Regions from separate parts of the Streptomyces sp. NPDC001858 genome, predicted to be linked through region 3. Evidence: riboswitches for the same ligand, from Rfam matches in the RefSeq annotation. Region 3 holds a riboswitch; each other region holds the start of a gene.
What was found. Region 3 has a riboswitch for S-adenosylmethionine ahead of ACWCPF_RS16815 (aminotransferase class V-fold PLP-dependent enzyme). Riboswitches for the same ligand answer to the same signal wherever they lie in the genome.

Region 1 (4,521 bases), on a different contig from region 3:
AGGTCGGGGCGGAGTGCGCGGAGCATGCCCGGGACCAGGCACAGGTGGTAGTCCTGGACGAGGACGGCCGCGCCGTCCGCCGCCTCCTCCGCCAGGGCCTGCGCGAACGCGCGGTTGTACGTCTCGTACGCGGCCCACTGGCGGCGGAACTCCGCGTCGAACACCGGTTCGAGCGGGGTCTGGTAGAGCAGATGGTGGATGAACCACAGGACCGAGTTCGCGATGCCGTTGTACGCGTCGGCGTGCACGTCGGCCGGGATGGGCAGCATGCGCACGCCCTCCTCGCCGACCCCGCGCCGGACCGCCTCCCGGTCGCCGTCGGACAGCGCCGAGCACACCCACAGCGCGCCCGCGTCCGGCCCGATGGCCGACAGGCCGGAGACCAGCCCGCCGCCGCCGCGTTTCGCGCGCAGCGAGCCGCCCTCGTCGACCGTGTACGAGACCGGGCCGCGGTTGGACGCGACCAGGACCTGAGCAGCTCCACCGGTGGTAGCCATAGACCTCAACCTAGCCCGCTCCGGAAACGCTCAAACGTACGGTCGCCCTGTGTGGCCAGGACGTATACAACAGGTGTGCGGTGCCGCGACGGCGTCACGCGACCTTGCGGGACTGGTACTCCGCGATCTCCGCCATCGGCGGCCGTTCCTCGGTGTCCACCGAGTAGGTGCGCGGTTCGAACCCGTCCGAGCTGCGTTCGAACTGGGTGAGCGAGGGGCGGATCAGATGCCCGCGGGCCAGCCGGAGCTGGGCGGTGCGGTAGATCGCCGCAGCCATCCGGCCCAGGGCCTGACCGTCCTGATGGCGGTGTTTGCGCACGCCGACGTCGACCTGGGCGAGGGCGTCGAGGCCCACCAGGTGCAGGGCGTCGACCAGCATGCCCAGCTCCACGCCGTAGCCGACCGGGAACGGCAGCTGCTCCAGCAGGCTGCGGCGGGCCGCGTACTCGCCGCCGAGCGGCTGCACGAACCCGGCCAGCTGCGGCCAGTGCATGTTGAGCAGCGGCCGGGCCATCAGCTCGGTGACCCGCCCGCCCTGGCCGGCGGCGCCGCTCAGCGGACGGTCGTACATGCCCTTGACGAGGTCCACGTCCGGGTCGGTGAGCAGCGGGCCGACGATGCCCGAGACGAAGTCGGAGGAGAACTCCTTCAGGTCGGCGTCGATGAAGCAGACGATGTCCCCGCCGGTGACCAGCAGCGAGCGCCACAGGACCTCGCCCTTGCCGGGCACGGCCGGTATGCGCGGCAGGATGTCGTCCCGGTGCACGACCCGGGCCCCGGCCGCCGCGGCGACCTCGGCGGTCCGGTCGGTCGATCCGGAGTCGACGACGACGATCTCGTCGACGAGCGGGACCTGCCGCATGAGGTCGTGGCGGATGATCGCGACGATGTCGCCGACCGTGGCCTCCTCGTTCAGCGCGGGCAGGACCACGGACACCGACCGGTTCGTGGCGCGCTTGGCGGCCAGGATCCGGTGCAGCGGGCGATCGGTCACCGACCAGGAACGGGTGGCCAGCCAGCGCTCGACCTCTTCCAGCACGGCGGCTCCTCACATCTCGCGGTACATCTCGCGGTTCGGACGACTATCTCAACGATCCTGGGCTTCGGTTACAGTCTTGAACAACGCGGATGACCATCGCATGTCCGAGGTCGCTGTCGTCTACAACTTAATACCGCTCATCCAGAGGGGCAGAGGGATACGGCCCGATGAAGCCCCGGCAACCCTCCAGCCGGTCTGACCACGTCGTCGTGGTGAGGCTCCCGGCTCGGGAAGGTGCCAAATCCGTCTCACGGCGAAGTGCGTCGTGAGGAAGATGAGGAGAAAGGGCCTCCCCTCCATGGCTGCGCAGCCTGTTGCAACCGAATCCACCGCTTCCTCCGCTTCCGGGGTCGACCTCGGTCCCGCGGCGGCGTTGAACTGCCGGGAGTGCGGTCACCGCGTCCCCCTCGGGCCCGTCTTCGCCTGCGAGGAGTGTTTCGGCCCGCTGGAGATCGCGTACGACTTCTCCTCCTACGACACGGAGGAGCTCCGCAAGCGCATCGAGGCGGGCCCCGCGAACATCTGGCGCTACGCGCCCCTCCTGCCGGTCCCGGCCGACGTCGCGGACAAGCCGAACATCAACCCGGGCTGGACCAAGCTCGTCCAGGCCGACAACCTCGCCCGTGAGCTGGGCGTCGACGCCGGAAAGCTCTTCGTCAAGGACGACTCCGGCAACCCGACGCACTCCTTCAAGGACCGCGTCGTCGCACAGGCCATCGAGGCGGCGCGCGCCTTCGGCTTCACCACCCTCTCGTGCTCCTCGACCGGCAACCTGGCCGGCGCCGTGGGCGCGGCGGCGGCCCGCGCCGGCTTCCGCTCCTGCGTGTTCATCCCGCACGACCTGGAGCAGGGCAAGGTCGTCATGGCCGCGGTCTACGGCGGCGAACTCGTCGGCATCGAGGGCAACTACGACGACGTCAACCGCTTCTGCTCCGAGCTCATCGGCGACCCGGCGGGCGAGGGCTGGGGCTTCGTCAACGTCAACCTGCGGCCGTACTACGCGGAGGGGTCCAAGACCCTGGCGTACGAGATCTGCGAGCAGCTCGGCTGGAAGCTTCCCGATCAGCTGGTCGTGCCGATCGCCTCCGGCTCGCAGCTCACGAAGATCGACAAGGGGCTGCAGGAGCTGATCAAGCTCGGGCTCGTCGAGGACCGGCCGTACAAGATCTTCGGCGCTCAGGCCGAGGGCTGCAGCCCGGTGTCCGTCGCGTACAAGGCGGGGCACGACGTCGTCCGTCCGCAGAAGCCGAACACCATCGCCAAGTCGCTGGCCATCGGCAACCCGGCGGACGGTCCGTATGTGCTCGACATCGCGCGTCGGACCGGCGGTGCGGTGGAGGACGTGACGGACGAGCAGATCGTCGACGCGATCAAGCTGCTGGCGCGGACCGAGGGCATCTTCGCGGAGACCGCCGGCGGGGTGACGGTGGGTGTGACGCGGAAGCTGATCGAGAACGGTCTGCTCGACCCGACGCTCACGACGGTCGTGCTGAACACGGGCGACGGTCTCAAGACGCTCGACGCGGTGGCCGGCACGGGACTGACCGCGACCATTCGGCCCAACCTGGAGTCGTTCCACGAGGCGGGTCTCGGCTAGTCACTGCCCTGTGCCCCTGTGGGGGCGCGTCACCTGACCGGAGGTCGAAAGTCATGAGCGTCACCGTCCGCATCCCCACCATCCTGCGCACCTACACCGGCGGTTCGGCCGAGGTGAAGGCCGAGGGGGCGACCCTCGGCGAGGTCATCGCCGACCTGGAGCAGCACCACACCGGCATCGCCGCCCGCGTTCTCGACGATCAGGGCAAGCTGCGCCGGTTCGTCAACGTGTACGTCAACGACGACGACGTCCGCTTCGAGCAGGGTCTGGAGACGCCGACCCCGGACGGCGCCGGCGTCTCGATCATTCCGGCGGTCGCGGGCGGCTGAGAGGTCGCTGTACCCGCCGGTAGTACCCATCGGTAGTAACCGTCGGTAACAGTGATTACCGAGCGTTCATCGAATTGCCCTCTCCGCGATAGAAGCGGAGGGGGCAATTCAGTGTGGTTGAGCGCGGTACAGTTGGGGAACCCGGTCCGGATCAACGGATCCGGAGCCTTTGATTTCTGCCCCACGCCCGATAAGAAGCAGCCAAAGTGTGCATACCTTTCGCGGCTTTTGTGGCCTTTGTGGGGCCCGACTTGCCCCGAATTCAGGCGAATTCTCGCCACATTCCCGATCCTTTGCGTCCAGAATTCTCGTCCAAGTGACCTGTTGCAGAGGGCAGTTGGACAGATACATTCAGCCGCGGTCGACGCGTTCCGGCGCACGCCCCCAATCGTTGGGGGGTGAGGTCTGACCCGGATCCGCGAAGTGTGGATCTGTGCAAGGGCCAGTAATAGGGGAGTTAGGCATGGCTCAGGGCACCGTCAAATGGTTCAACGCGGAGAAGGGGTACGGCTTCATCGCGGTCGACGGTGGTGCGGATGTTTTCGTCCACTACAGCGCGATTCAGATGGACGGCTACCGCACCCTGGAAGAGGGTCAGCGGGTCGATTTCGAGATCTCGCAGGGTCAGAAGGGGCCGCAGGCGGACATGGTCCGTCTCGCGACCGGCTGAAGCGCGCGCCGACTGACAGCGTCGTTCTTCTGTACGTCACGTCCGAAGGGCTTGTACCTCCTGGGGGGTACGAGCCCTTCGGTGCGTCTGGTGCGCCTGCGAAGCGCCCGGAGCCTCTGGCGCCCCTCCGCTCGCACCGTTGTTCACCTGCGGATCCTCCCGAGTCGCTTGCGCCCACCCGTCGCCCGACCGCCACCCCCCAACGAGCCCGCTTCGCGGGCGCACCTTGCACTCTCGCATGCCGAGTGCTAATCATTGGCGTTAGCACTCTGAAGGTGAGAGTGACAACGAGGACCGGGTCGGTGAGGCCCGCAGGCCAGGTGGGGCAAGGAACCACGGGGCCGGCGAGCCGTCCGTCGCGGGCGCCAGCGCGGTCCGGAGCAATCCAC
Region 2 (4,521 bases), on a different contig from region 3:
GGCCGCCCGGTGGAGATCGAATCGCCGAAGTCCCCGCGCAGCGCCCGGCTGAGGTAGTCGGCGTACTGCGCGAGCACCGGCTTGTCGAAGCCGTACTGATGCCGCAGCGCGGCCAGTTGGGCCGGGTCGACCTGCCCGGTGTCCGCCCCGGCGCCGGCCATCGCCGACACCGGGTCACCGGGCAGGAAGTCCAGCACGAGGAAGGCCACCGTGTAGGCCGCCCACAGCACGCCGATCGCCTGCGCGACGCGTTTGACGACATAGAGACGCATGGCGGCCGTCAGCCGATCCAGGTGTCGTGCAGCTGGATCCGGCTGGAGGCGTCGAAGTCGAGCCGGTGCACCTTCTTCGACACCCCGAGCTGGGTCTGCAGCTCCACCACGGGGACGACGTACGCGTTGCGCACGATCAACTCCTGTGCTTGTGCGACCAGTTGCTTGCGCTTGGCGGTGTCGGCCGTCGCCGCCTGGTCGCTCAGCGCGGTGTCCAGGGCGCCGGCGGGCAGCTGGTAGAAGTTGGCCAGGCGGGTGGAGAACGAGCTGCGCAGTATGTCCGGGTCGGCGCGCGTCACATTGCCCCACACCACGTCGAAGTCACCGGACTGCAGCGTCGGCGCGAACTGGGTGACCGGCAGCTGCTTGAGCACCACGCCGATGCCGACGGCCTTGAGCTGCTGCTGGATCAGTTCCAGCGAGGGCTGGTTGGTGGCCGCGATGGGGAACCACGAGACGGTCAGGCTGAGCTTCTTGCCGTCCTTCGCCCGGATGCCGTCACCGCCGGTCTTCCAACCGGCCGCGTCCAGCAGGGACTTGGCCTTCGCCGCGTCCAGGGTCAGCTCCGCGCCGAGGTCGGAGTGGTCGGGGGTGGTGTGCGCCAGGATGCTGGTCGCCGGCTCGGTGCCGGTCGGGAACACGGTGTCCACGATCTGCTGCCGGTCGACGGCGTACGAGATCGCCTGCCGCACCCTGACGTCCTTCAGCGCCGGCCGGGAGTTGTTCAGCCCCAGGTTGAACACCACCCCGGGATTGGCCCGTTGCTGAAGGTCCACCTGGCCGCCGCTCTTCAGCGCCGACTCGTTGGACCTGCCGACGCCGCTGATCGCGTCCACCTGCCCGGACTGGAGGCTTCCGGTGCGCACACCCGCCTCCGGCACCACCTTGAACACCAGCTTGTCCAGGTACGCCTCGCCCTTCTTGGTCCACAGCGCGGAACCCCAGGCGTACCCGGCGCGCCTGGCCAGGGTGATCGACTGGTTCTGCACATAGTCCTTCAGCACGAACGACCCGGAACCGACCACGCCCTGGCTGCACTTGTCCTGCGGGCTCTTCTTCACGCTCGCCGACGACTCGATGCCCAGCGAATGCGTCGCGGTCGCCTGGAGGAACTGTGCGTTGGGCTGCTCGAACGCGACCCGGACCGTGAGCGGATCGACGACGGTCGTGCTCTTCACGCCGCTCAGATACCCCTGCGCCAGCGTGCCCAGGGCGCCGAGCTTCGGCACCGCGTCGAAGTTGTCCTTGACCACCTGGGCGGTCAGCGCCGACCCGTCGCTGAAGGTGACGCCCGATCTCAGATGGAAGGTGAAGGTCGTGGCGTCGGCGCTGATGTCCCAGCTCTTCGCGAGCCAGGGCACGATCTTGCCGGTCTCGGGGTCCTGGTCGGTCAGCGAGTCCACGATCTGGCGCAGCGAGTAGATCGTGTCGTTGCTGCCCACCTGCTGGGGATCGACGCAGCCGGCGTCGGAACCGACGGCGAAGGTCAGTGTGCCGCCGGAGCGGGCCTCACCGCCGCCGCTGCTCGAACTGCCGTCGCCGCCCGCCGAGCAGGCGCTCAGCAGCACGCCGCTCGTCACGAGTGCCGCCAGGGCCGCCCACCGGGTGGGCCGGGAATCCGTACGCGCTATCACGGAATGGTTCTCCTATTCCGAAGCCGTCGCGCACATGCCCGTTCAGCACATTCCGGGCACGGCGACGCAGGGGAAGTCGACTGCGAGGGGAAAAAGAAAGGGGGAAGGGAAGAGAGGGAGGCCGGGGGGATCGCCGGAGACGCCGACGGCGGGCGTCGGACGCAGAGGTGACGTGCGGTCAGCCGCAGCACGCGGGCGTGCGGAGACGAGCTACGCGGAGGTGCTAGCGGGAGGTGCTACACAGACAGCCGGCGAAGCGCTGGAGATCGATGTGGCGTCGGCGCGAGAGTCCGGAGAACGCCGCCGCGGCGGCGAGAGAGGCACTCAGGTTGCAGTCGATCCGCATGCCGGTCCCTCCCCTCCCAAGCCCCGCTGCCGGGGCCACGCGCTTGCAGGGTCGTCGACCCCGCCGGGCTTTCACCTGGAGCACCCCACCGCGCAGGAGGGTTGCCGGTCAGCAAGCCAGGGCTTGACGCTGACACTCAATGCCACCCACGATCCTACGGATCACTTCCGCGACCCGTCAATATCGCCATATCGTCGGCCCGGGTTCCCTCGGGAACGGAAACGCGGGTGCGGCGCGCCGATGAGTCTGCCGACGTCCACCGGTCTACCTTCCGACCGGGACGACCAAAGCATCGGGAGCACGCCATGGGCCTCATCCACATCGAGATGTTCACCACCCTCGACCTCGTCGCGCAGGCGCCCGGCGGCCCGGACGAGGACCCGGAGGGGTTCCCGTTCGGCGGCTGGCAGGCGCCCCTGCTGGACGAGGTCGCCGGGGCGCAGATCGGCGCCGCCTACGAGGGCACGGACGCCCTGCTGCTCGGCCGGCGGACGTACGACATCTTCGCCGCCTACTGGCCGCACCAGAAGGGCGGCGAGGACGGCGAGATCGCGACGCTCTTCAACAGCGTCCCCAAGTACGTGGCCTCCCGCGGCAGGCCCGACCTCTCGTGGGCCGGATCCACGCAGCTCGGCCCGGATCTGCCCGGCGCGGTGCGCGAGATCCGCGACCGGCACGAGCATGTGAAGGTCGTCGGGAGCCTGAACCTGGTGCAGAGCCTGCTGCGCGAGAAGCTTTTCGACCGGCTCGACCTGTGGGTGCACCCGATCGTGCTCGGCGTCGGCAAGAAGGTGTTCGACGGCGGCGCGGTGCCCACGAACGTCACCCTCCTCGAACCGCCGGCCGCCGGTCCGAAGGGAACGGTGTACCTGCGCTACGGGCTGGCCGAGGGCACGCCCGGCACGGGTGACATGAGCGCACCCGACCGCGGCGTCGCGCGCGACGCCTGAAGCTGATGCGGTCTTCACAACTCCGTCCCATAACCTCGTCGGAGAGACGTCGGATGCCCCGTGCATCCGCTCTGAGGAGGCGATGGTGCTCGGAAGGGACATGCGGCTGCTCGTGGGCGCCGTGATCGTGGCCTGTGTGGTGCTCGTCGGCTCCCGCGCGCCGAACGACGCGCCCGGCGACGGGTCGCTGCCCGTCGACGCCGCCCGGGATGTCGTGCCGAACCGCGTCATGACGTGGAACATCTGCAACCCCTGCGAACTGAGCAACGCCGACCGCGCCGGGGAGATCGCCGCGTACGCGCCCCAGGTGATCGGCCTGCAAGAAGCGTGCGTGGGGGACGTCGAGCGGATCCGGGGCTATCTGAAGGACCGTTACGGGCTCGACTACCACGTCGAGTACGGGTCGGTGCTGCGCAACTGGGGCCGCTGCGGGGGAGCGCCGTGGAGTCCGGGGGGCTACGGCCAGGCGCTCCTGTCGGCGGCGCCGATGACGAACCCGGTCACGGTCGAATACCCCGACGGCGGATCCGAGGACCGCGGGTACATGGCGGTCACCACCAAGGTGGACGGCCGGTCCGTGCGGGTCTTCAACACGCACTTCGCCGAACGGCGACAGGAGGAGGTCCGAGCGGGCCAGGCCGACGTGCTCGCGGCAGCCGTCGCCCGGCACGACCGCGCGATCGTCCTCGGCGACTTCAACGCCGTGCCGGACGCTTCCGAGCTCACCGAGATGTGGGCCGTGGCCGCGGACACGGCCCCCGAGTGCCGTCCCCCGACCGTCGGAACCTGCGAGCCGACCACCGACTGGCGCAGCAAGTTCGACTACGTCTTCCTGCGGGGCGTCACCCCGCTGGAGCACCATGTGCACCCGACCCCGTACTCGGACCACCACCAGTTCTACACCGACCTGGACCTCACCGGTTGACGCACGCCGTGGCCGTCGCGGCCGGCCCGTCGTGCGGAGAGCACCCCGATCCGCGCCGCGCTCTCGCGCACTGCCGGTGAATCCGTCTGCAACATTTCCCGTGGTCCACCGCGTCGGTGAGATGTAAGCCGACGGAAAGGCGCCGAGGGGTGGGAATGAGAAAGTCCCGGACGTGGTCCCGGACGGATGAGTTCATGGAGTTCGCCGTGGGGCGTGCCGGGCAGCTGCACCGCTCGGCGTGCCTGCTCACCAGCGGGGACACGCACCTGGCGGAGGACCTGGTGCAGGAGACGCTCAGCCGGATGTACGCCGTGTGGGGCCGCATGTCCCGGGTCGACAACCCTGCGGCCTACGCGCAGACCGTTCTCGTCCGTACGTTCCTCACCCAGCGTCG
Region 3 (4,521 bases):
CGTTCTTCCTGTTCGGCGGCGAGTTCCCGGGCCACGACATCGTGCCGCGGTTCTACTCGATCCACATCCTGCTGCTGCCGGGCATCATGCTCGGCCTCCTGGTGGGCCACCTGATCCTGGTCTGGGTCCAGAAGCACACGCAGTTCGCGGGCGCCGGAAAGAACAACAAGAACGTCGTCGGAATGCCGTTCCTGCCGGTGTACATCGCCAAGGCCGGAGGCTTCTTCTTCCTGGTCTTCGGTGTGATCGCGCTCCTGGCGGCGGTCGCGCAGATCAACCCGATCTGGGCCATGGGCCCCTACCGTCCGGACCAGGTGTCGACCGGCGCCCAGCCCGACTGGTACATGGGCTTCGCCGAGGGTCTGATCCGCTTCATGCCGGGCTGGGAGGTCAACTTCTGGGGTCACACGCTCGTCCTGGGCGTGTTCATCCCGCTGGTGCTCTTCGGCGTGGTCCTCGCGGCACTCGCGCTCTACCCGTTCATCGAGTCCTGGGTCACCGGCGACAAGCGCGAGCACCACATCCTGGACCGCCCGCGCAACGCGCCGACCCGCACCGCGCTGGGCGTCGCCTGGGTCACGATGTACATGATCACGCTGGTCGGCGGTGGCAACGACCTGTGGGCCACCCACTTCCACCTGTCGATCAACGCGATCACCTGGTTCGTCCGGATCTTCTTCTTCGTCGGACCGGTCATCGCGTACATCGCCACCAAGCGGATCTGCCTCGGCCTGCAGCGCCGGGACCGCGAGAAGGTGCTGCACGGTCGCGAGACCGGCACCATCAAGCGCCTGCCGCACGGTGAGTTCGTCGAGATCCACGAGCCGCTCAGCCAGGAGCAGCTGCACACCCTCACCGCGCACGAGCAGTACGAGCCCGCCGCGATCGGCCCCGCGGTCGACGAGAACGGCGTCGAGCGCAAGGTGTCGGGCGCCGAGAAGCTGCGCGCCAAGATCAGCGGCGCGTACTTCGGCGAGGACCAGCAGATCCCGAAGCCCACCGTCGAGGAGTACAAGGAGATCACGAGCGGCCACGGCCACCACTGATCGCTGCGCTCGCCACGCGCGCTGGAAGGGCCCCGTCCGAAGACCGGACGGGGCCCTTTCCCGTGCCCTGAGCTGGATAGGGTGGGGGCACACTTTCTACGACATCTGGAGCGGCCCCATGAGCGCTGTGACCCCCGCTGGAGGCGACACCGCGGCGGGCCGTTCCTGGCCCGAGGTGCTGAACGCCCTGCTGTACGGCCACGACCAGAGCTCCGACGCGACGGCCTGGGCGATGGACCAGATCATGCGCGGCGAGGCGACGGACGCCCAGATCGCCGGGTTCGTGGTCGCGCTGCGGGCCAAGGGCGAGACGGTCGAGGAGATCACCGGCGTGGTGCGGGCGATGTACGAGCACGCCAACACCATCGAGGTGTCCGGCCGCACCGTCGACATCGTCGGCACGGGCGGCGACGGCGCCAAGACGGTCAACATCTCCACGATGTCGGCGCTGGTCGTGGCGGGCACGGGCGCGAAGGTCGTCAAGCACGGCAACCGGGCCGCCTCCTCGGCGTCCGGCTCCTCGGACGTGCTGGGCCAGCTGGGCGTCAACCTCGACCTGACCCCGCAGCGGGTGGCCGAGGTCGCGGAGGAGGCGGGGATCACCTTCTGCTTCGCGGTGAAGTTCCATCCGGCGCTGCGCCATGTGGCCGCCGCGCGCGGTCAGTTGGGCATTCGGACGGTCTTCAACGCCCTCGGCCCGCTGACCAACCCGGCCCGGGTGAAGGCACAGGCGGTCGGTGTCGCGGACCCGCGCATCGCACCGATGATCGCCGGAGTCCTCGCCGAGCGCGGCAACTCCTCCCTGGTCTTCCGGGGCGACGACGGCCTCGACGAGCTGACGACGACGTCCACCTCGCATGTGTGGGTCGTGCGCGACGGCAAGGTCGCCGAGGAGAGCTTCGACCCGCGTGACGTCGGCATCGAGCTGGTGCCGGTGGAGGCGCTGCGGGGCGGTGACCCGGCGTTCAACGCGGAGGTCGCGCGCCGGCTCCTGGACGGGGAGACGGGCCCGGTGCGGGACGCCGTGCTGCTGAACTCGGCGGCGGCCCTCGTGGCGCTGGACCCCGGGTCCGGGACGCTGGCGGAGCAGCTGCGGGCCGGGATGGCGAAGGCGGCGGAGTCGATCGACTCCGGGGCGGCCAAGCGCTCGCTGGAGCGCTGGGTGGCGGCCAGCAACGTGTAGCGCGGTCATCGGGCGTCACCGAGCGTCGTCCCGCGATCCGGACATGGGTTGCGGGGCGACGATCACCTCACGTACGTTCTTGTGTCAGGTCATGAGTGACAGTCATGAGGCCCCGGCCGACTGTCCGGCAACCCTCCGTCCGTGGCGGGGTGCCCCGGGTGAAGACCAGGTCGCGCACAACAAGGTGCACGGCAAGCGCGGATCCCTCACACGCTTCTGAGAGCGTGCGGCCAGGGATCCTGGTCATCGAGGGAGCCTTCTGTGAGCAAGCGAATGCGATAGGGCGCAGAGCCCCGCTTCCGCGTACCCCTTTTCACTTTTCCCTTGCCTCACACGGGAGTTCCGTCATGTCCGTTTCCGTCTCCACCGCTGCCTCCGCCCGGACCGTTTGTGCGCCTCTGCCCGTTCTGGGCCGGGATGTCACCGTCCCGCTCGTCACGGGCGGCGAGGTCGCCTACGCGGCGCTCGACTACGCGGCCAGCGCCCCCGCCCTCCAGCGCGTCTGGGACGACGTGGCGGCCTACGCCCCCTACTACGGCAGCGTCCACCGCGGGGCCGGCTACCTCTCCCAGCTCTCCACCGACCTGTTCGAGAACGCCCGCCGGACCGTCACCGAGTTCCTGGACTGCCGCCCCGACGACCAGCTGATCTTCACCCGCTCCACCACGGACTCCCTCAACCTGCTCGCCGCGGCCCTCCCCGCCGACTGTCAGGTCTTCGTCTTCGAGACCGAGCACCACGCCTCGCTGCTGCCCTGGAAGGACGCCGAGGTCACCTACCTGGATGCCCCGCGCACCCCGCGCCAGGCCGTCGAGACCCTGGAGCGCGCCCTCGCCGGCCGTGACCCCTACGGGCCGGCCCTGGTCTGCGTGACCGGCGCCTCGAACGTCACCGGCGAGCTGTGGCCGGTGCGCGAGCTGGCGGCCGCCGCCCACGCCCACGGCGCCCGCATCGTCCTGGACGCCGCCCAGCTCGCCCCCCACCACCCGGTGTCGGTGCGGGACCTCGACGTCGACTGGGTCGCCTTCTCCGGCCACAAGCTGTACGCGCCCTTCGGCTCCGGCGTCCTGGCCGGCCGCGCCGACTGGCTGGTCGCGGCCGACCCGTACCTCGCGGGCGGCGGCGCCAGCCGCAAGGTCACCCGGCGCGAGGACGGGGGAGTGGACGTGGAGTGGCACGAGAGCGCCGCCCGCCACGAGGCCGGCTCCCCGAACGTGATCGGCGCCTACTCCATCGCGGCGGCCTGCAAGGCGCTGACCGAGGCCGGCTTCGAGACGCTGGTGGCCCGCGAGCAGGCCCTGATCGAGCGGGTGCGGGCCGGCCTGGCCGAGGTGCCGCAGGTCAAGGTGCTGTCCCTGTTCGGCGACGACGCCCCGCGGGTCGGCGTGATCTCCTTCGTCGTCGAGGGCTGGAACAGCTCCCACTTCGCCGCCGCCCTCTCGGCCGAGTACGGCATCGGCGTCCGGGACGGCCTGTTCTGCGCCCACCCGCTGGTCCGCACCCTCCTGGGCGGCGACCTGCACAGCCAGGGCGAGTGCGGCGCCCCCGAGGCGGCCCCCGGCGAGAAGTCCCTCAACGCCATCCGGGTGAGCTTCGGCGCGGGCACCCCCGACGAGCACGTGGAGCGCTTCGTGACCGCCGTACGGGAACTGGTGACCGACGGCGCGCGCTGGCAGTACCGGACCCAGGACGGCCGCTGCGTTCCCGCGGTCTGAGCGCGCCGGGCGAAGTCGGCGGCGCCCTGAAGGGGCGCGGGGAACTGCGCGACCGGCCACGACGGCGCCGCGGCGGAACGACGGCACGACGCGACACTGCCGGCGGGAGCGCTCAGCCCGGTGCCGGGGGCCTACTCCAGGCCGATGGCGAACGCCGCTTCGAGGTCGTGCTGGGAGTAGGTGCGGAACGCGACGTGCGTGTCGGTGCCCTCGACCCCCGGGATCTTGCTGATGCTCCCGGGGATGACCTCCGCCAGGTCCTCGTGCTGCTTCACCCGGACCATGGCGATCAGGTCGTAGGTCCCGGTGACGGAGAAGACCTCGCTCACGGAGTCCAGCGAGGCGATCCGCTCGGCGATCTCGGGGATCCGGTCCACGCTGGTCTTGATGAGGACGATCGCGGTGATCACGGCTGGTTCTCTCCCTCGGGGGCCGTTGCTGGGGCGGGCCTCACTCTAAGCGCTCCGCTGGACGTGCCGCGATCCGCTGCGGCGCCATCGTGGCCGGTCGCGCAGTTCCCCGCGCCCCTTCAGTGCGCTGCCGATCCGCGGGCGACTGCGCCCGACCTGCTCGGTCG
Region 4 (4,521 bases), on a different contig from region 3:
GTCGAGGGCGGAGGTGGGCTCGTCGAAGAGGATGACGCCGGGGCGCAGCGCGAGGGCGCGGGCGATGGCGACGCGCTGCTGCTGGCCGCCGGACAGCTGCCGGGGGTAGGCGCCGGCCTTGTCGGCGAGGCCCACCCGGTCCAGGAGTTCGCGGGCCAGTTCCAGGGCGACGGGCTTGGCGAGCCTGCCGGTGGCGACCGGTGCGGCGGCGACGTTGTCCAGCACGGTCAGGTGCGGGAAGAGGTTGAAGTTCTGGAAGACGAAGCCGATGCGGCTGCGCTGGGCCAGGATGGCGCGTTCGCTCAGCTCGCGCAGCCGGTCGCCGTGCCGGCGGACGCCGATCAGCTCGCCGTTGACGCTGACGTAGCCGATCTCGGGCTTCTCCAGGTGGTTGACGACCCGCAGCAGGGTGGACTTGCCGGAGCCGGACGGGCCGAGGATCACGGTGACCTCGCCGGGCCGCACGGTCAGGCTCACCCCGTCCAGGACCCGGTGGGCGCCGTACCACTTGTGCACGTCGTGCACCTCGACGGCGGCGGGGACGACCGCGGCGGTGCCGGCGCTCTTCTGCACGGTCTCGGTGGTCATACGGCGGCCTCCCGGCGGATGCGGGCCCGCAGGTCGGTGAGACCGGTCCGCAGTTTCTGAAGCGGCGTCGGCGGCAGGGAACGCGTGGCGCCCCGGGCGTAGTACCGCTCGACGTAGAACTGGACGACGGAGACGAGGCTGGTCAGGATCAGGTACCAGACGGTGACGACCAGCAGCAGCGGCACGATGTCGCCGGGGTAGGTGGCCCCCATGGTCTGCGCGGTGCCGAACAGGTCGAGCAGCGACACGTAGAAGACCAGCGAGGTGGACTTGACCAGGCCGATCAGCTGGTTGACGTAGTTCGGCGTGATCGACCGCAGGGCCTGCGGGAAGACGATCTTCCAGAACTGGTAGCGCTTGGGCAGGCCGAGCGCGGCGGCCGCCTCGTGCTGGCCCTGGTCGACGGAGAGGATGCCTCCGCGGACCACTTCGGCCGCGTAGGCGGCCTCGTTGAGGCTGAGGCCGACGACGGCGATCACCATGTCGGTGGCCAGCCGGGACTCGTCGAAGCGGAAGAACGCCGGACCGAAGGGAACCCCCACGCTCAGGGTCTGGTACAGGGCGCTGAAGTTGTACAGGAAGAGCAGCACCACGATCAGCGGGATGGAGCGCAGCGCCCAGACGTAGGTCCAGCTGACCGCGCGCAGCACCGGGCTCCTGGAGAGCCGGGCGAGGGCGAGCAGGATGCCGCCGAGGAGGCCCAGCACCGCGCTGTACGCGGCCACTTCCAGGGTGATCAGCAGTCCGTCCAGGATGACCGGCCGCAGGAACCAGTAGCCGAACCGGTCCCACTGGTAGAAGGGGTTGGAGATCAGCCCGTGCGTGAACTGCGCCACCAGGACCAGGACCACGGCGGTGGCGATCCAGCGTCCGGGCTTGCGCAGCGGCTGGACGCGCTGGGCGGTGAGCTTCGCCGGCGGGACGTCGACGGCGGGCGCGGCCTCGGCGAGGGTCACGGCGCCTGGGGGTTCACTCATGAGGGGCTCCGGCGGGAGTCGGACACCCCGGGTCACGGCGGACGTGCGTGGCCGGACGCGCTTCGGCTCGGCGGCGGGGACCGCTGCGGGGGCGCGAACAGGGCATGGCGCACGGATGCGTACAGGAGACCGGGGTGGGGCGGACAACGGCACACCGCTCGGGCGGTGTTCGTCAGGAACGCGGAGGCGGGGCGGCGGGGCTGGGGTGCGAGGGGTTCGTTCAGCCCCGACAGCGGGCGCGGCCCGGTGCGGTACACAGTGCGCTGTTCACACGCAGGAGGTCGACGGCGCGGTTGGCGACGAGGATGTCGAGGTACGGCCGTACGCAGCCCCGGGGGCGGCGGGGCGCCGTCCGAAGAGCTGCGTACATGTCCGTCACCGTCACTGTTCCGGCCCCCGAGGGGCCCTCGCGCTTACCGATACGTCATTACCGAAACGTCGGTCCGGTCGTCACCTGGGGCACCCCACCGCGGAGCGAGGGTTGCCGGTCAGCTAGCCAGGGCTTGTCGCTGACGCTCATGACCGTTCTGGGCCGTAAGTAAGACAGTTGCCCGAACGAATGTCAACGGCGGTCCAGTGGATGGACCGGGTCAGGGCCGTTCGACCTGCGGTCGGACCGCCGAACCGTCCGCCGCGTGGGTCTCCCAGTCCAGGATCTGGACGGCGGCGCCGGCGGCCTCCAGGCCCTGGCAACGGGCGTGGTGGCGGCGGGCGATGGCGTCCAGGTCGAGGTGGGCACTGAAGGCCGGGTGGGCGGCCAGCCGGCGGGCGTAGGCCCACAGGGCGGGATGGTCCGCGATGCGGTGCACGGCCGCCGCGTCCAGGTGGTAGCGGTGCACGGTGTCGAGTTGGACCAGGGCGACCCACAACTCGACGTCGGCCGCGGTGATCTGATCGCTGATCAGATAGGCGTGCACCCCGAGGCCGCGCTCCAGCACGCCGAGCGTGTCGAGCAGCGTGGCGAGGGCGGCGGTGCGCTCGGCCTCCTCGGCGTCGGCGGCTCCGGCGCGCTGGGCCGCCGCTTCGATGCCCTGCGCGCACATCCGCTCGACGGCCTCGATCTGCGACTCGGCGCCGCACGGGTACAGCGTGGCCCGCCCGCCGCCGAACCTGCGGGCGAGGTCGCGGGCGATGTCGGGGCCGTGGCTGCTGACGATGCGCCCGGACCAGTCGTCGCTGAGCACCGGCGCGAGGGCCGGTCCGCGGTAGTTGTGCGCGCTGGCGTCGTACAGCGGGCGCAGCGCGCTGTGGCCGCCGTCGGGACTGTCCGGGACGGCGGGCAGGAAGGTGACCGGGCAGGCCCTCTCCAGGCCGAGGAGGCTGTGGGTGACGGCGATGCGCAGACAGTCGGGGTCGGCCGCGGCCAGGTGGAGGCGGTAGCGGCGCGGCACCGCGTAGTGGCCGCTGCGCGCGTCGCGGCCGATCCGCCCCCGGAAGACGGGTGCGGGCCGGGCGGACGGGTGGACGGCGGCCAGTGGTGTGACGGACATGACTCTCCCCGGGGGCGAGGCGCGCAGCGAGGTGCGCGCGGCGGCGGATGCGACGTCGAACAGGGAGGTGTGGACCTCGTCCGCGCGCGCCGGGTGCGGCCGTGTCCCGAGGGGGGACACCGCCGGTGCGGTTCGGCGCGGGGAGGGGTCCGGCTCAGCCCTGGGAGCTGATCGCGCTGCAGACGCGCTGCAGGTCGATGTGACGGCGGGAGGTGAGAAGGGGCGAGGACCATGCCGTGCGGCTCGCTCGGCCGCTGATCGGCTTCCGTCGCCCCATTGGCTCTACCTTCCCTACCTGTTCACTAGGATTCCCGGTTCGAGTGTCGATCCGCCCCGACCGCCCGTCAAGGGGGCGTCCACCAGGTGAGTACCCGCAGCCTCGGGGGCTCAGCCGGAGGCGGGCAGCAACGTCCGGGTACGGCGTCCCGGCTGCTGGGCGCGCCCAGCGACGGCTGCGAGGCCGACGCGGACACCGCGGGCCGTCCCTTTCCGCCGTTGGACGGTGCCCGCTCACCGTAGAGATTCCGGGATATTCCTCACAGACCCATCGCGCGCAGGGCCGCACGGGCGGCCTCCCGCGTCGGTCCCGGATCTGCTCCCTGCGCGGCCCCCTCGGCGAGTTCCTCGAACAGCCGGACGTCCTTGGCGAGCAGCTTGCCCGCGTGGGCGGAGATGCGGTCGAGGATGCCGCCGGCGTCGACGACCCGCTGCAGCGCGAAGCTCGCGGAACTGCCCTGCGGGAGGAACCGGCCGAGGCCGTCGCGGTCCAGGCCCAGTCGGCCGCCGATCTCCAGCACGTCGGCGGCCAGCCCCAACTGGGCGGTGAACAGCAGGTTGTTGAGGAGTTTGGCGAGCTGTCCGGAGCCGGTGGGGCCGAGGTGGACGACCGGGTCGCCGTAGGTCTCGAACACCGGTCGGCAGGTGTGGAGGACCTCGGCGTCCCCGCCGACCAGGACCAGCAGGGCGCCCCGGTCGGCGGCCGGGCCGCCGCCGCTGACGGGGGCGTCCAGCACCTGGACGCCCTGGGCGCGGGCCCGTTCGGCGAGGCGACGGCAGGTGTCGGGGTGCACGGTGGAGTGCACGGCGACGATCCCGCCCGGGCGGAGCCCGGACAGCACCTGCGCGCCCACCTGCTCGACGTCGGCGTCGTCGACCACGCACAGACACACCAGGTCGCTGGCGGCGGCCAGTTCGGCGACCGAGCCGGCGGTCCTGGCGAGGGTGTCGGCGAAGGGTTCGAGGGTGGCGGGCCGTCTGGCCCACAGGGTGGTCTCGAAGCCCGCGCCGACGATCCGCCGGGCCATCGGCGCGCCCTGGCCGCCCAGTCCGATGAACCCGACGCGCAACGCCTCGCTCATGAGGCTCGTTCCTCTCTCTCGGGACGCCAGAACACGGCCAGCAGACCGGCCGTCGCCGCGACGCCCACCCCGAGCACCACTCCGGCGCCCGCCCAGCCGGTCACGCCG

Region 1: it holds a riboswitch for S-adenosylmethionine, as region 3 does, so the genes downstream of both, thrC (threonine synthase) here and ACWCPF_RS16815 (aminotransferase class V-fold PLP-dependent enzyme) in region 3, are expected to answer to the same signal.
Region 2: it holds a riboswitch for S-adenosylmethionine, as region 3 does, so the genes downstream of both, ACWCPF_RS41115 (putative leader peptide) here and ACWCPF_RS16815 (aminotransferase class V-fold PLP-dependent enzyme) in region 3, are expected to answer to the same signal.
Region 4: it holds a riboswitch for S-adenosylmethionine, as region 3 does, so the genes downstream of both, ACWCPF_RS31525 (amino acid ABC transporter permease) here and ACWCPF_RS16815 (aminotransferase class V-fold PLP-dependent enzyme) in region 3, are expected to answer to the same signal.

What each region holds. Positions count from the first base shown of each region.
Region 1 covers NZ_JBSFEV010000004.1:59,877-64,397, forward strand. Annotated here, with positions in the region: gene ACWCPF_RS06975 (alpha,alpha-trehalose-phosphate synthase (UDP-forming)) at 1-497, opposite strand, end outside; gene ACWCPF_RS06980 (glucosyl-3-phosphoglycerate synthase) at 592-1,536, opposite strand; SAM riboswitch class I at 1,671-1,817, shown strand; gene thrC (threonine synthase) at 1,835-3,133, shown strand; gene ACWCPF_RS06990 (MoaD/ThiS family protein) at 3,187-3,462, shown strand; gene ACWCPF_RS06995 (cold-shock protein) at 3,926-4,132, shown strand.
Region 2 covers NZ_JBSFEV010000053.1:21,003-25,523, forward strand. Annotated here, with positions in the region: gene ACWCPF_RS41105 (ABC transporter permease) at 1-272, opposite strand, end outside; gene ACWCPF_RS41110 (ABC transporter substrate-binding protein) at 281-1,906, opposite strand; gene ACWCPF_RS41115 (putative leader peptide) at 2,130-2,252, opposite strand; SAM riboswitch class IV at 2,287-2,396, opposite strand; gene ACWCPF_RS41120 (dihydrofolate reductase family protein) at 2,558-3,202, shown strand; gene ACWCPF_RS41125 (endonuclease/exonuclease/phosphatase family protein) at 3,285-4,127, shown strand; gene ACWCPF_RS41130 (SigE family RNA polymerase sigma factor) at 4,283-4,521, shown strand, end outside.
Region 3 covers NZ_JBSFEV010000010.1:49,882-54,402, reverse strand. Annotated here, with positions in the region: gene qcrB (cytochrome bc1 complex cytochrome b subunit) at 1-1,046, shown strand, start outside; gene trpD (anthranilate phosphoribosyltransferase) at 1,165-2,229, shown strand; SAM riboswitch class IV at 2,317-2,433, shown strand; gene ACWCPF_RS16815 (aminotransferase class V-fold PLP-dependent enzyme) at 2,577-3,944, shown strand; gene ACWCPF_RS16810 (Lrp/AsnC family transcriptional regulator) at 4,076-4,354, opposite strand.
Region 4 covers NZ_JBSFEV010000028.1:90,012-94,532, reverse strand. Annotated here, with positions in the region: gene ACWCPF_RS31530 (amino acid ABC transporter ATP-binding protein) at 1-588, opposite strand, end outside; gene ACWCPF_RS31525 (amino acid ABC transporter permease) at 585-1,565, opposite strand; SAM riboswitch class IV at 1,970-2,089, opposite strand; gene ACWCPF_RS31520 (glutathione S-transferase C-terminal domain-containing protein) at 2,156-3,055, opposite strand; gene ACWCPF_RS31515 (NAD(P)-dependent oxidoreductase) at 3,592-4,413, opposite strand; gene ACWCPF_RS31510 (DoxX family protein) at 4,410-4,521, opposite strand, start outside.